3 regions of the Methylobacterium radiodurans genome follow, and region 2 is predicted to be linked to each of the others. Evidence: predicted binding sites of a transcription regulator. Region 2 holds the regulator's gene; each other region holds the start of a gene.

The links. The regulator PhoB, encoded in region 2, activates phosphate uptake and scavenging genes when phosphate is short. The targets are predictions, from matches to a motif close to TGTCATNNANCTGTCAT.
Region 1: DK427_RS15515 (UDP-2,3-diacylglucosamine diphosphatase) is a predicted target of PhoB. The motif match lies at 2,299-2,315, and genes of this name have one in related genera.
Region 3: DK427_RS24980 (PhoX family protein) is a predicted target of PhoB. The motif match lies at 3,658-3,674, and genes of this name have one in related genera.

What each region holds. Positions count from the first base shown of each region.
Region 1 is NZ_CP029551.1:3,299,099-3,304,041, reverse strand. Features, by position in the region: gene DK427_RS15525 (D-2-hydroxyacid dehydrogenase) at 1-336, opposite strand, end outside; gene DK427_RS15520 (aminotransferase class V-fold PLP-dependent enzyme) at 510-1,718, opposite strand; gene DK427_RS15515 (UDP-2,3-diacylglucosamine diphosphatase) at 2,375-3,202, shown strand; gene DK427_RS15510 (glycosyltransferase family 4 protein) at 3,199-4,269, shown strand; gene DK427_RS15505 (hypothetical protein) at 4,288-4,943, opposite strand, start outside.
Region 2 is NZ_CP029551.1:4,397,531-4,402,473, reverse strand. Features, by position in the region: gene pstC (phosphate ABC transporter permease subunit PstC) at 1-604, shown strand, start outside; gene pstA (phosphate ABC transporter permease PstA) at 616-1,521, shown strand; gene pstB (phosphate ABC transporter ATP-binding protein PstB) at 1,548-2,378, shown strand; gene phoU (phosphate signaling complex protein PhoU) at 2,425-3,141, shown strand; gene phoB (phosphate regulon transcriptional regulator PhoB) at 3,159-3,860, shown strand; gene DK427_RS20615 (protein-disulfide reductase DsbD domain-containing protein) at 4,161-4,943, opposite strand, start outside.
Region 3 is NZ_CP029551.1:5,318,995-5,323,937, forward strand. Features, by position in the region: gene DK427_RS24955 (ABC transporter ATPase) at 1-431, shown strand, start outside; gene DK427_RS27290 (hypothetical protein) at 398-832, shown strand; gene DK427_RS24965 (acyl-CoA carboxylase subunit beta) at 854-2,386, opposite strand; gene DK427_RS24970 (ATP12 family chaperone protein) at 2,522-3,310, opposite strand; gene DK427_RS24975 (hypothetical protein) at 3,365-3,553, opposite strand; gene DK427_RS24980 (PhoX family protein) at 3,721-4,943, shown strand, end outside.

The sequences.
Region 1 (4,943 bases), 1.1 Mb from region 2:
CGCGAACATCAGCCCGACCACGTGCTCCGGCACGGTGTTGAAGGCGTAGTTGCGGATGTTGACGACCGTGATGCCCTGAGCTTTCGCCGCGGCCTTGTCGACGACGTCGGTGCCGGTGGCCGCGACCGCGATCAGCTTGAGGTCGGGCAGCTGCTTCAGCGTGTCGGCGCGCATCGGCACCTTGTTGATCAGCGCGATCTCGGCGCCCTTCAGGCGCTCGACGGTGTCCTCGGGCGACCAAGTCGACTCGTACTCCACGTACTCGTGCGGGAAGTTGAACTCCCGAACCTTGGCGTCGAGGGATTCGCGGTCGAGGAACACGATCTTCTTCGTCATGAAACCCTCTCTCGGCAACGGACGCGTCCTCCGGGCCCCGGTTGATCCCGGGTGCCTCGGCCGGTCGCGCGACAACGGCGCGCCGGTCTTCTTCCTTGGACCCGCCGGGCTGCTCAAGCCCGCGGGTCGGGCCGCGGGGCGTTGTCCCCGCGGCCGTCATGATCCTTGCCGGATCAGTTCTTGTTGAGCGGGTGCTCGCGCAGGTAGTTCGACGCGGCGGCGACGCCCGAGCCCGGCGTGACCTTGAGGCCGCAATCGTTCATCGCCATCTCGGCGCCCGCGATGGCGCCGAGGAGCGACAGCTCGTTCAGGTCACCGACGTGGCCGATGCGGAAGACCTTGCCGGCGACCTGGGAGAGGCCGGCGCCGAGCGCGAGGTTGTAGCGCACGAAGGCGTGCTTGATGATCTGGGCCGCGTCCACGCCCTCCGGCACGACGATCGCCGTGACGGTGTCGGAGTTCCACTTCGGGTCCTTGGCGCAGGTCTTCAGGCCCCAAGCCGCGACCGCTTGGCGGGTGGCCTCGCCCAGCACGTGGTGGCGGTGGTAGACGTTCTCCAGCCCTTCCTCGAACAGGCAGGCGAGCGCCTCGCGCAGGCCGTAGAGCAGCGGCAGCGACGGGGTGTAGGGGAAGTAGCCGGCCGGGTTCTGCTTCCGGTGGTCCTCCCAGGCGAAGTAGACGTGCGCGAGCCGGTCGTTGCGCCCGGCCTTGCCCTCTGAGGCCTGCAGCGCCTTCGGGCTGACGCAGATCACGCCAAGGCCGGCGGGCAGCATCAGGCCCTTCTGCGAGCCCGCGATGGCGCAGTCGACCTTCCACTCGTCCATACGGAACGGGAGCGAGCCGATCGAGGAGACGCCGTCCACGAAGAGCAGCGCCGGGTGGCCGGCCGCGTCGATCGCCTTGCGCACCGCGCCGATGTCGCTGGTGACGCCCGTGGCGGTCTCGTTGTGGACCACCATCACGGCCTTGATCTCGTGATTGGTGTCGGCGCGCAGGGCCTCCTCGATCTTCTGCGGGTCGGCGCCGGTGCCCCAGGCCTCCTCCTGCACGACGACGTCGAGCCCGATGCGCTGGGCCATGTCGATCCAGAGGTGGCTGAACTGGCCGTACCGCGAGGTCAGCACCTTGTCGCCGCGGCAGAGCGTGTTGGTCAGCGCCGATTCCCAGATGCCGGTGCCGGAGGCCGGGAACAGGAAGATCGTGCCGTCGGTCGAGCCGTAGACCTTCTTGGTGTCCTCGAAGAGCGGCTTGGTCAGCGCCGGGAAATCGACCGAGCGATGGTCCTCGGAGGGCACCAGCATCGCGCGCTGGACCCGGTCCGGGATGTTGGTCGGGCCCGGCACGAAGAGGTGATTGCGACCGGGGCGTCTGGTTGCCGCCATGATGTTTCCTCCAATTCCCTAGGTCATGAACTGCCGGCTTCGCGTCCGGCGATGTCGGGTCGTGCGCGGACCGGGCGATGCGCGGGGAGGCCTGCCGGGCGGGGCGTCGCCGTCCGGTCGCCCGGGCGAGTCTGCCTGTTCGGATGGTCGGTCACGCGGAGCGGCGTGGCGGCCTCGCGCCGCTCGCGTCGCGGCATGCCTGCATGCCGGTCGCCTCCGATGTGCCCCGCCCATCCTGCGACGGCCGGGTCGCGCTTTCAAGCGCCTCGCCGCGTCATCGACACCTTCCTCTCGGTCGTCCCGCCGATTCGAGGGCGGTCCACGCCGCCACTCGGCCGGGCGTGATTATGGACGGCCAAGTCACGGAAAGAAAACCGGAAAAACTTCGCGACACTGGAAAAAAAATTTGCCTTTCCGGCCCGGTCGGGAACGCTCGATTGACTGATCTTTGCTGCAGCGCAACGTACGCAGTGCAGCGATCGACGGTCTCTCTGCTGCCGGGTGCTCCCCGTCGGCTTCATCTTTGGGGATGGGGCGCGGGCGCAGGCCGCTGAAGCCTCCCCCGGTCGCGACCGGGGCGCGTCATCAAACTGATATCGGATTCCGGTTTGGCTCCCGCTCGCCACAGCGGGAGGCGCGGGATGCGGGATGCGCGCGTGAGCGAGGAGCCGGAGACCGTGCGCGTTCGGACGCTGTTCCTGTCCGACACGCATCTCGGCACGAAGGGCTGCCAGGCCGGGCTGCTCCTCGATTTCCTCAAGGACTACGACGCCGACGTGATCTACCTCGTCGGCGACATCGTCGACGGCTGGCAGCTGCGCTCGGGCTGGTACTGGCCGCAAGGCCACAACGACGTGGTGCAGAAGCTGCTGCGCAAGGTCCGCAAGGGCGCCCACATCGTCTACGTGCCGGGCAACCACGACGAGTTCCTGCGCGACTATATCGGCACCACCTTCGGCGGGATCGAGATCGCCGAGAGCCGCATCCACGAAGCCGCGGACGGCCGGCGCTATCTCGTCATCCACGGCGACCAGTTCGACATGGTGGTGCGCCACGCCCGCTGGCTCGCGCATCTGGGCGACGGCGCCTACACCTTCGCGCTCTGGGTCAATACGGGTCTCAACCGGGTCCGCCGCCGGCTCGGCCTGTCCTACTGGTCGCTCTCGGCCTGGGCCAAGCTGAAGGTGAAGAACGCCGTCAACTTCATCGGCCAGTTCGAAGAGTTCCTCACCGACGAGGCGAGGCGCCAGGGCGCGGACGGGGTGATCTGCGGCCACATCCACCACGCCGCCAACCGCGAGATCGCGGGCCTGCGCTACCTCAACACGGGCGACTGGGTGGAATCCTGCACGGCGATCGTCGAGCACTACGATGGCCGCATGGAGGTGCTGCACTATCCGAGCATCCTGCGGGCCCGCGCGGCGGCGGAGGCCGAGCCGCCCGCCGAGGAGCCGGCGCTGCCCGGGCGGCGGGCCGTCGCGTGAGGCGGCTCCTCATCGCCACAGACGCGTGGCACCCGCAGGTCAACGGCGTCGTGCGCTCGCTCCAGCACATGGTCGAGGCCGGACGTGCGCACGGCTTCGACACGGTGCTGCTGACCCACCAGGATTTCCGCTCGGTGCCGCTGCCGGGCTATCCCGAGATCCGGCTGGCCCACGCCACCCGCCGCAAGGTCGCGGCGCGCTGGGACGGGCTCAGCCCCACCCATGTCCACGTCGCCACCGAGGGGACGGTGGGCTACGCCACGCGGCGCCACTGCCTGGCGCGGGGGCGGCCCTTCACCACGAGCTACCACACGCGCTTTCCCGAGTACCTCTCGGCCCGGCTGCCGGTGCCGGAGGCCTGGAGCTACGCGTGGCTGCGCCGCTTCCACGGCGCGGCCTGCGGCACCATGGTGAGCACGCCCTCCCTGGAGCGGGAACTGAGCGAGCGGGGCTTCGCCAACCTGATGCGCTGGACCCGCGGCGTCGACACGGAGCTGTTCCGACCGGCCGAACCGGGCGAGGCCCTGCCGGCGGAACTCGCCGACCTGCCCCGGCCAATCTTCCTGTTCGTCGGCCGGCTCGCGGTGGAGAAGAACGTCGAGGCCTTCCTGCGGCTCGACCTTCCGGGCAGCCGCGTCGTCGTCGGCGACGGGCCGGACCGGGCGCGGCTCGAAGGTCTGGGCCTGGGCGCGCGCTTCCTCGGCACGCGCACCGGGGCGGCGCTCGCGCGGATCTACGCGGGCGCCGACGTCTTCGTCTTCCCGAGCCTCACCGACACCTTCGGCATCGTGCTGCTCGAAGCGCTCGCCTGCGGCACGCCGGTCGCGGCCTTCCCGGTCACCGGCCCGCTCGACGTGATCGGCGGCACGCGGGCCGGCATCCTCGACGCCGACCTACGCGCGGCGGCGCTCGCGGCGCTCGCCGTCCCGCGCGAGGCCGCCCGCGCGGAGGCCCTGCGCCACACCTGGGCCGAGAGCGCGCGCCAGTTCTTCGGCAACATCGCGAGCGCCCACGCGCTGGAGGGGACGTCCGCCCGGGGCGCACCGGCCCTGGCCGGGCTGCGTTGAGGGGCGGTCTCCCGAGACCTAGGCCGCGACGGTTGCCGCGCCCGCCTCCGCGAGGCCGCGCAGGCCGAGCCGGTAGGTCACGTCGCTGTGGACGAGGCTGTCGGCGATGAAGCGGTCGAAGGCCGAGACCAGGCGGGGGGTGAGTTGCCAGAGCGTCTTGCGCGGTCCGGAGCGGGTCAGGAACCCGATCTCCTGCGCCGCCGCCAGGATGTTGCGGATGTGGCTCCGGGAGACGCTGAAGCTCTTCGCGAGTTCGCCGAGATCCGACTCCTGGAAGTGGTTCTCCGCGTCCGCGCCGCTCCTGTCGAGGACCGAGAGCAGGATGATGAGGGCGCTCGTGCTGCTCAGGAAGAACACGAGATCCATGTTGCTCCAGATCATCGCGATGATGCCGTCGAAGGCGTCGATCGCGCATTTGGCGTGGGCGGTCTGGAACGCGGCGTCGCGCTGCCGGGCAAGAGGAAACCCGGGCTCCGGATAGAGCAGGTCCAGGGCCGCGTAGTGGGCCGCCATCCACTCGCGGTCCCAGGCGAGCAGCTTCTCGGTGGGGCACAGGAGCCTGACGCGGCTGTCGTCGGGCTGCTTCCGCAGCACGAGGTCGCCCGTCTGGACCAGGCGTGCAACGAAGGTGTCGATCAGCCTCGGGCTGGCGAAGCCGAAGCGGGCCACCGTGG
Region 2 (4,943 bases):
GACGATCGAGCTGCTCGCGGCGGTGCCCAGCATCATCTACGGCATGTGGGGCCTGTTCATCTTCGCGCCACTCTTCGCCCGCTTCGTGCAGGTGCCGGTCTCGAACCTCGTCGAGGGCATGCCGCTCGTCGGCACGCTGTTCTACGCCCGCGTCCCCTCCGGCGTCGGCATCCTCACCGCGGGCATCATCCTGGCGATCATGATCGTGCCCTTCGTGGCCTCGATCGCCCGCGACATGCTCGACCAGATCCCGACCATCCTGCGCGAGAGCGCCTACGGCATCGGCTGCACCACCTGGGAGGTCGTGCGCCACGTGCTGGTCCCGCAGGCCTCGGTCTCGATCATCGGCGCGATCATGCTGGGGCTGGGCCGCGCACTCGGCGAGACGATGGCGGTGACCTTCGTGATCGGCAACGCCAACCGGCTCTCCGCCTCGATCTTCGATCCGGGCTCGACCATCGCGTCGCGCATCGCCAACGAGTTCAACGAGGCGGACGGCATGCAGCTCAACGCCCTGATGGCGCTCGGCTGCATCCTCTTCGTCATCACCTTCATCGTCCTCATCGTCGCCCGCCTGCTGACGCGGCGCGCCAAGGTCGCCTGAGGAGGCAAGCTGTGGACGCCGCCAACACCCTCGCCGCGCCGCCCGCCGGCACGGTCCCGCCGAAGCGCGCCAGCCGCGTGCGCGCCTCGCGCCGCACCGCCGACCGCAGCTTGCGCATCGCCTGCACCCTCGCGACCCTGCTCGGCGCGATCGTGCTCGGCTCGATCCTGCTCATGCTGATCGTCGAGGGCCTGAAGGGCCTCTCGCCGACGCTGCTGACCCAGCCGACACCGGGCCCCGGCAGCGAGGGCGGCGGCATCGCCAACGCGATCCTCGGCAGCCTCGTGATGACCTTCATCGGCATCCTGATCGCGACGCCGATCGGCGTGATGGCCGGGACCTACCTCGCCGAGTACGGCCGCGGCTCGAAGCTCGCGGACGTGATCCGCTTCCTCAACGACATCCTGCTCTCGGCGCCCTCGATCCTGATCGGCCTGTTCGTCTACACCCTGATGGTGCGGCCGATGGGGACCTATTCGGGCTGGGCCGGCGCGGTGGCGCTCGCCATCATCGCCACGCCCGTCATCGTGCGCACCACCGAGGACATGATGCGCCTCGTGCCGGGCACGCTCCGCGAGGCGGGCGCGGCGCTCGGCGCGCCCGCCTCGATCGTCATCCGCAGTGTGACCTGGCGGGCGGCGTCCGCCGGCATCGTCACCGGCATCATCCTGGCGCTCGCCCGCATCGCCGGCGAGACCGCGCCGCTCCTCTTCACCGCGCTCAACAACAACAGCTGGTTCAACGCCAACCTGATGGGCGGCGTCGCGAACCTGCCGGTGATGATCTACCAGTTCGCGCTCTCGCCCTATCCCAACTGGCAGCAGCTCGCCTGGGCCGGCGCGCTCCTCATCACCGTGACCATCCTGGCCCTGTCGGTGATCGCCCGCGTGGTGATCAAGCCGCAGCGCGCCCGCTGAGACGCCGAGTTCGAAGGACCGATCCCATGAGCAACGCCGCAGCGATCGCCGCCGAAGAGTCCGTGACCCAGCCCGCCGCCCGCGCCAAGGCCGATGCGGGGGCACCCGTCCGGATCGCCGTGAAGGACCTGAACTTCTACTACGGCCAGTTCCACGGCCTGAAGAACATCAACCTGAACTTCCACGACCGGCAGGTGACCGCGCTGATCGGCCCCTCGGGCTGCGGCAAGTCCACGCTGCTGCGCACCTTCAACCGGATCTACAGCCTCTATCCGGAGCAGCGCGCGGAAGGGCAGATCCTGCTCGACGGCGAGAACATCCTCGACCCGAGGATCGACCTGAACGAGCTGCGCTCGCGCGTCGGCATGGTGTTCCAAAAGCCGACGCCCTTCCCGATGTCGATCTACGACAACGTCGCCTTCGGCATGCGCCTCTACGAGAAGCTGCCGAAGTCCGAACTCGATGCCCGGGTCGAGTCGGCGCTCCGCAAGGCCGCGCTCTGGGACGAGGTGAAGGACAAGCTCAAGCAGTCCGGCATGGGCCTGTCCGGCGGCCAGCAGCAGCGCCTCTGCATCGCCCGCACGGTGGCCCAGCGCCCGGAAGTCATCCTGTTCGACGAGCCGACCTCGGCCCTCGACCCGATCTCGACGGGCCGCATCGAGGAGCTGATCGAGCAGCTGCGCGACGAGTTCACCATCGCCATCGTCACGCACAACATGCAGCAGGCGGCCCGCATCTCGCAGTTCACCGCCTTCATGTACCTCGGCGAGCTCGTCGAGTTCGGCCAGACCAACCGCATCTTCATGAACCCGGAGAAGCGGCAGACGCAGGACTACATCACCGGCCGCTTCGGCTGAGCCTCGGCCTGCCTCACGCCCGATCTCCCGTCCCGAGGACACCGCCATGCCCGGTCACATCGTCAGCTCCTACGACGCCGATCTGGAGAACCTGCGCCGCTCGATCTCCGAGATGGGCGGCATCGCCGAGAAGATGGTGACCGAGGCGACCGACGCGCTCGTGCGCCGCGACGCGACGCTCGCGCAGGCCGTGATCGCGGCCGACAAGCGGCTCGACACGCTCCAGCACGAGATCGAGGAGCGCTCGGTCCTCCTCATCGCCAAGCGCCAGCCGCTGGCCATCGACCTGCGCGAGACGATCTCGGCGATCCGCGTCTCGGGCGACCTGGAGCGGATCGGGGATCTGGCCAAGAACGTCGCCAAGCGCGTGGTGGCGATCAGCGACCAGGCGGTCGGCCAGAAGATCATCCTGGGCGTGCAGCACATGAGCGACCTCGCGGAAGGCCAGCTCAAGGACGTGCTCGACGCCTACGGCAGCCGCGACGTGAAGGCCGCGCAGGACGTCTGGGAGCGCGACGGCGAGATCGACGCGCTCTACAACTCGCTGTTCCGCGAGCTCCTGACCTACATGATGGAAGATCCGCGCAACATCTCGTTCTGCACGCACCTGCTGTTCTGCGCCAAGAACGTCGAGCGCATCGGCGACCACACCACCAACATCGCCGAGACGATCCAGTACCTCGCCACCGGCGAGACGCCGACCGGCGACCGGCCGAAGAACGACGCCTCGAACTACGCCACCGTCACGCCCGGACAGGGCTGAGTATCCAGAGTCCCCGCATGCGCACGCGTATCCTGATCGTCGAGGACGAGGAGGCGCTGACCACGCTCCTGCGCTACAACCTCGAGGCCGAGGGTTTCGAGGTCGATGCGGCGGCGCGCGGCGACGAGGCCGAGCTGAAGCTCGCCGAGCAGCAGCCCGACCTGATCCTGCTCGACTGGATGCTGCCCGGCCTCTCGGGGATCGAGCTGTGCCGCCGGGTCCGGGCGCGGCGCGAGACCGAGCGCCTGCCGATCATCATGCTGACCGCCCGGGGCGAGGAGGGCGACCGCATCCGCGGCCTCGGCACGGGCGCGGACGACTACATCGTCAAGCCGTTCTCGGTGCCGGAGCTGCTCGCCCGGGTGCGCGCGCTCCTGCGCCGGGCCAAGCCCGCCCACGTCGCCGACCTCCTGGCGGCGGGCGACATCGAGCTCGACCGGGTGAGCCACCGCATCCGCCGCAGCGGGCACGAGATCCATCTCGGACCCACCGAGTTCAAGCTGCTCGAGTTCCTGATGCAGAGCCCCGGTCGGGTCTTCTCGCGGGAGCAGCTCCTCGACGGGGTCTGGGGCCACGACGTCTACATCGACGAGCGCACGGTCGACGTGCATGTCGGCCGCCTGCGCAAGGCCCTCAACCGCCCGCGCCAGCCCGACCCGATCCGCACCGTGCGGGGTTCGGGTTACGCCTTCGACGAGACGTTTTCCGCTGAGGCGTGAGGGCGTTCCGGTAGATCCTCTTCATCCACCCGCGGCTCTCCCTCTCCCCGCGCGCGGGGAGACGCCTGTCTGCACCCTGTCGTGCAGACAGGAAGCGGAGGCGAAGCCGCAGCGGCGGTGAGGGGGCTTAAACGGAAGAGGCTGTGCCTGAGCCGCCCCCTCACCATCGGGTCGATCCCTCCGGGATCGATGCGCCGCCTCGCTTCGACGACGACAGGGTCGCCGAAGCCCTCTCCCCGCACGGCGGGGAGAGGGATGCGCGGGATCCAGACGGATGACCGACCGGTGTATGAACGCCCCTCAGCCCCTCCCTGATACGCCCTCCGCCGCGCTTCGCTCGGGTCCGACCCGTTCCAGCCAGCCGAGCACGCCGCCCTCGGTCAGGATCTGCGGCAGCACGTGCGGCTCGGCCCGGCCGGTGTAGAGCAGGTAGAGCGGCACGCCGCTGCGGCCGTGCCGCTCCAGCAGGCGGGTGATCTCGGGGTTCTGGTTGGTCCAGTCGCCCTTGAGGTAGGCCACACCCCGCGCACGCATCGCGGCGCGGACCGCCCCGGTCGAGAGCGCGATGCGCTCGTTGACCTGGCAGGTGATGCACCACGCCGCCGTCATGTTCACGAAGACCGGCCGTCCTTCGGCGAGCAGCGCGTCGAGGCGGCCCTGCGAGAAGGGCTCGACGCCCTCCGCCCGCATCTCGGCGGCCGCGGTGGCGCGGTCCTGCCCGAGCGTCAGGCCGATCGCCGCGGCGCCGATCACCGCCAGCACGGCGAGGCCGCGGGCGGCGCGGGCCGGGAGCGCCGCACTGTCGCGCCCGCGCTCCCAGGCCCAGGCCGCGAAGCCCACGAGGACGAGGCCGAACAGGGCCGCGAGCAGGCCCTGCGGCCCGACCTGCTGGGCCAGCACCCAGACGAGCCAGGCCACGGTGGCGTAGACCGGGAAGGCGAGCGCCTGCTTCAGCACGTCCATCCAGGCGCCCGGCCGCGGCATCAGGCGGAGCGCGGCCGGCCAAAGGGTGAGTAGGAGGAAGGGCAGGGCGAGGCCGAGCCCGAGGCTCGCGAAGACGAGGAGCGCGGCAGGCGCCGACTG
Region 3 (4,943 bases), 920 kb from region 2:
TCGGTCTTGTCCTGCTGGTTGCCGGTCCGGCCTCCGCCGACGAGTGCGGCGACCTGATCGGGCGCGTCGCCGCGGAGACCGGGGCAAAGCTGGACGACCGCAGCCGCGACTACGCCCGCTTCACGGCCGATGCCGAGACGAGCCTGACGCTCTCCTGCGCGGCGCCCCACCCCTCTTCAGTCGGAGCGCAGTACCGCGGCGCGAACCCACCTGAGGCCTACTATACGTTGTTCGGGCAGGCGGGCCACGCGGTCACGGGCGTCGCGGCCGGGACCGTCGCGGCGGCCGCGCACCGGGCCCGCGAGGCCGCGAGCCGCCTGCGCCATAGCAACGTCGAGGCCGGGGGCGCCACGATCACCTGCTCGGTGACGCGCAAGGACACCGGAGATCTCACCCTATGCGCCGTCATCGAGACCAGCGATCGCAGCTGATCGGCGGACTGCTGGTCCTCCTCGCCCTCGCGACGCCGGCCGCGGCTCAAGACGGGACGGTCAACGACTGGGCGACCTTCCGGGCGCGGCTCGCCGGCTGCTGGCAGGCGCCGCCCGGCAGCGAGGGCTCGCTCATCGCCTTCCGGTTCGGCCTCGACAAGACGGGCGCGATGCGCGGCAAGCCGCTGGTCACCGCCCGCCAGCTCACCGGGGACAAGGAGACGCGGCGGCTCTACGAGGAGGCCGCCGCCAGGGCGCTCGAAACCTGCCTGCCAGTCCCGGTCAGCCCGAGCTTCGGCGCGATCCTCGGCGAGAGCCCGATCCGCCTGCGCTTCGTCAACACCAAGCCGACGGCGGCCTACCAGCTGAACTCCAACATCACGATCTTCGCGCCGGAGTGAGCGGCTCCGGCGCAGCATCCCTCAGAGCGGGATGTTGTCGTGCTTCTTCCAGGGCTGCTCCATCTCCTTGGTGCGCAGCATGCTGAGCGCCCGGGCGACGCGCTTGCGGGTCGAGTGCGGCATGATCACCTCGTCGATGTAGCCGCGCTCGGCCGCCACGAAGGGCGAGAGGAAGCGGTCCTCGTACTCCTTCGTCCGCTCGGCGATCTTGGCGTCGTCGCCGATCTCGGCCCGGAAGATGATCTCGACCGCGCCCTTGGCGCCCATCACGGCGATCTGGGCGGTAGGCCAGGCGTAGTTCACGTCGGCGCCGACATGCTTCGAGGCCATGACGTCGTAGGCGCCGCCGAAGGCTTTTCGCGTGATCACCGTCACCAGCGGCACCGTCGCCTGGGAGTAGGCAAAGAGCAGCTTGGCGCCGTGCTTGATCAGGCCGCCGTATTCCTGCGCCGTGCCCGGCAGGAAGCCCGGCACGTCCACGAAGGTGACGATCGGGATCGAGAAGGCGTCGCAGTAGCGCACGAAGCGCGCCGCCTTGCGCGAGGCGTCCGAGTCGAGCACGCCCGCCAGCACCAGCGGCTGGTTCGCCACGAAGCCGACCGTGCGGCCCTCGATGCGGCCGAACCCCGTGATGATGTTGCGGGCATACGCCGCCTGGATCTCGAAGAAGTCGCCCTCGTCCACCACGCGCCGGATCAGCTCGCCCATGTCGTAGGGCTTGTTCGGGTTGTCGGGGATCAGCGTGTCGAGGGATTTGTCGAGACGCAACGGGTCGTCGAAGCTCTCGATCTCCGGCACGCCGTCGATGTTGTTGGCGGGCAGGAAGTCGAGCAGCCGGCGGATCTGCAGGATCGCCTCGACGTCGTTCTCGAAGGCGCCGTCGGCGATCGAGGACTTCGCGGTGTGTACCTTGGCGCCGCCGAGTTCCTCCGCGGTGACGACCTCGTTCGTCACGGTCTTCACCACGTCGGGGCCGGTCACGAACATGTAGCTCGTGTCGCGCACCATGAAGATGAAGTCGGTCATGGCCGGCGAGTAGACGTCGCCGCCTGCGCACGGCCCCATGATGACGGAGATCTGCGGGATCACGCCGGACGCCGCGACGTTGCGGCGGAAGACCTCGCCGTAGCCGCCGAGCGCCGCCACGCCCTCCTGAATGCGCGCGCCGCCGGCGTCGAAGATGCCGATGATCGGGGCGCGCATCTTCAGCGCCATGTCCTGCACCTTCACGATCTTGGCGGCGTGCGTCTCGGAGAGCGAGCCGCCGAACACCGTGAAGTCCTTCGAGAACAGGAAGACCGTGCGGCCGTTCACCGTGCCCCAGCCGGTGATGACGCCGTCGCCGGGGATCTTCTGGTTCTCCATGCCGAAATCGGTGGAGCGGTGCTGCACGAACATGTCGAACTCCTCGAACGACCCGTGGTCGAGCAGGAGTTCGATGCGCTCGCGCGCCGTCAGCTTGCCGCGCTTGTGCTGCGCCTCCACGCGCTTCTCGCCGCCACCGAGGCGGGCCTGGGCGCGCCGCTGCTCGAGCGTCTCGAGAATGTCCTTCATGGGTGCGCCTCGGGGCTGGTGCTGGCGTGACCGGCTTCGATCCGCCTGCCCCTCTCGTGGCGAGCTTGGCGGTCGGCCGTAGCTGCCCTTAGCACAGAGAATTTCCGGGCGGAAACCGGCCTTTTAGACGGAAGATCAATCGGCGAGCGCGGCCACGACCGCCGCGGCATCGAACTCGGTGCGGCGCTTGGCGAGGCGCTCCTCGGCCTCCGCGTCAGCCCCCCAGACGGCGGCCTGGTAGGTCTCGTCCACATGGGCCGCCGCCCAGGCTTCCTCGGGCGTCAGCCGCCCGTGCAGCACCGCGAGCGCGATCAGGAGAGAGCCGGTGAGCGTCGTCAGCGTGTGGAGCGCGGCCAGCCGGTAGGGATTGTCGATCACGAGCACCGCTTTGCGCAGAGCCGCGACGCTCGCCTCCGGCTGCGTCACGTGCATCACGCCCTCGCTCAGGATCAGGCGGGCACCGAAGGTGTCGCGGGCCCAGTCGAGCACCGGGTCCCAGGCACGGGCCTGATCGGCCACGAGGCGCTCCGGCGCGTCCGCCCTGTAGGCAACGAGATCCGTGCCCGCATAAGCCGCCAGATCCTCTGCCACGGCCTCCAGGCGTGGCGCGACCCCATCGAGGGTGGTGTTGACCAGCCGCGTCACCGGCATGGTGGCAGGATCGATGAATTCGGCCTGCGCCCCCCATTCCGCCGCCAGGATCGCGGCGAGGTCGCGGTTCGGCCCGGCGAGCGGGTTGCGGCCCGGCGTGTTGGCCGGGCGCCCATCGAGGGTGAGGCGATAGCCATGCTCTCCCTCCGAGAAGGCCGCCTCCTTGTAGAAGCGCTTCGGCAGGGTGGGCTTGGTCTGGGCACGGGCCGCCCGCATCGGGTCGGGGCGGCCGGGCTCGTCGCTGAGCCAGTCGGAGGTCACGTCGTCGCTCATGCGGGGGAGATAGGCGATCGGCGCGCCGTGCGCGAGATCTCCGGTCGCGCGGCCTCAGACGAAGTAGGTCAGCGTCGCGGCGACCGTGGTGACGGCGGTCGCGGCGGCGATCGTCGTCGGGTTGAGAAGAAGCGAGCGGCGTACCGCCTCGACAGGGGTCTCGGGCCAGCCGAAGGCTTCGCCGGCGGCCCGCTCGGCGCGCTGGAGGCTGGCGCGACGCGTGTCGGCGTCGGTCTTCGTCATGGCGTCCGGCTCCCGATCTGTGCTCCTGACGTCCGCCCGGCGCGGATACGGCGAAGCTTTGCCAGAGAAAACGCGCACAGCCCGCTCCGGGTTCCGGTCGGCCGCGTCATCGCAGTGCCATGTCGGCGCTATAGCGGGCCTGTGCGACGATCCGGAGACAGTATCCGATGACGAACCTCAACCGCTCGCAGGCCGCCGAGGCCGCCGAGGATGCGGGCTCGAACGCGAGCCCGAACCCGACGCTCGGCGAAGTGGTGGCCACCCGCTTCCACCGGCGCGACCTGCTGCGTGGGGCCCTCGCGGTCGGGGCGATCAGCGCCGTGGTCGCGCCGCGCGCGCTGGCGGCGGCGCAGGGCGCCCCCCGCGAAGCCGCCTCGCCGTTCCCCTTCGCCGAGTTGCCGGCCGGCTCCGACGAGCGTCACCACGTCGCGGCGGGTCACGATGCCGAGATCCTGATCCGCTGGGGCGATCCCGTGCTGCCCGGCGCGCCCGCCTTCGACCCGCGCAACCAGACGCCGGAGGCGCAAGCCCGACAGTTCGGCTACAACAACGACTTCATCGGCTATTTCCCGCTGCCGGGCGCCGCCGACCCGGCGGCCCACGGCCTGCTCGTGGTCAACCACGAGTACACCAACGAGGAGCTGATGTTTCCCGGCCTCGGCCGGCAGGACGGCAAGGCGGCCTTCGCCGGCATGTCTCAGGACCTCGTCGACATCGAGATGGCGGCCCACGGCGGCTCGGTAATCGAGGTGAAGCGGGTGGACGGCCGCTGGCAGGTGGTGCCGGATTCCCGGTACGCCCGCCGCATCACCGCGACGACCCCGATGACGCTCACCGGCCCCGCCTCCGGCTCGGACCGCCTGCGCACCAAGGCCGACCCCGAGGGCCGGCAGGTGCTCGGCATGATCAACAACTGCGCGGGTGGCACCACGCCCTGGGGCACGTGGCTCACCTGCGAGGAGAACATCAACTACTATTTCGGCGGAAAGCTCGCCGCGGATTCGCCGGAGGCGCGCAATCACAAGCGCCTCGGCATGCCCGGCAACCTCTACGCCTGGGGCAAGTACCACGAGCGCTTCGATCTCGGGGCCGAGCCGAACGAGCCGAACCGCTTCGGCTGGGTGGTTGAGATCGACCCCTTCGACCCGGCCTCGGTGCCGAAGAAGCGCACCGCCATGGGCCGGTTCAAGCACGAGGGCGCGGCCGGTATCCTGGCGGCCGACGGGCGCTACGTCGTGTTCCAGGGCGACGACGAGCGCTTCGACTACGTCTACCGCTTCGTCACGGAGGCGAAGGTCGATCTGCAGGATAGGAGCGCCAACCGGGACATCCTCGACCGCGGCACGCTCTTCGTCGCCCGCTTCGACGCGGACGGGCGCGGCGCGTGGCT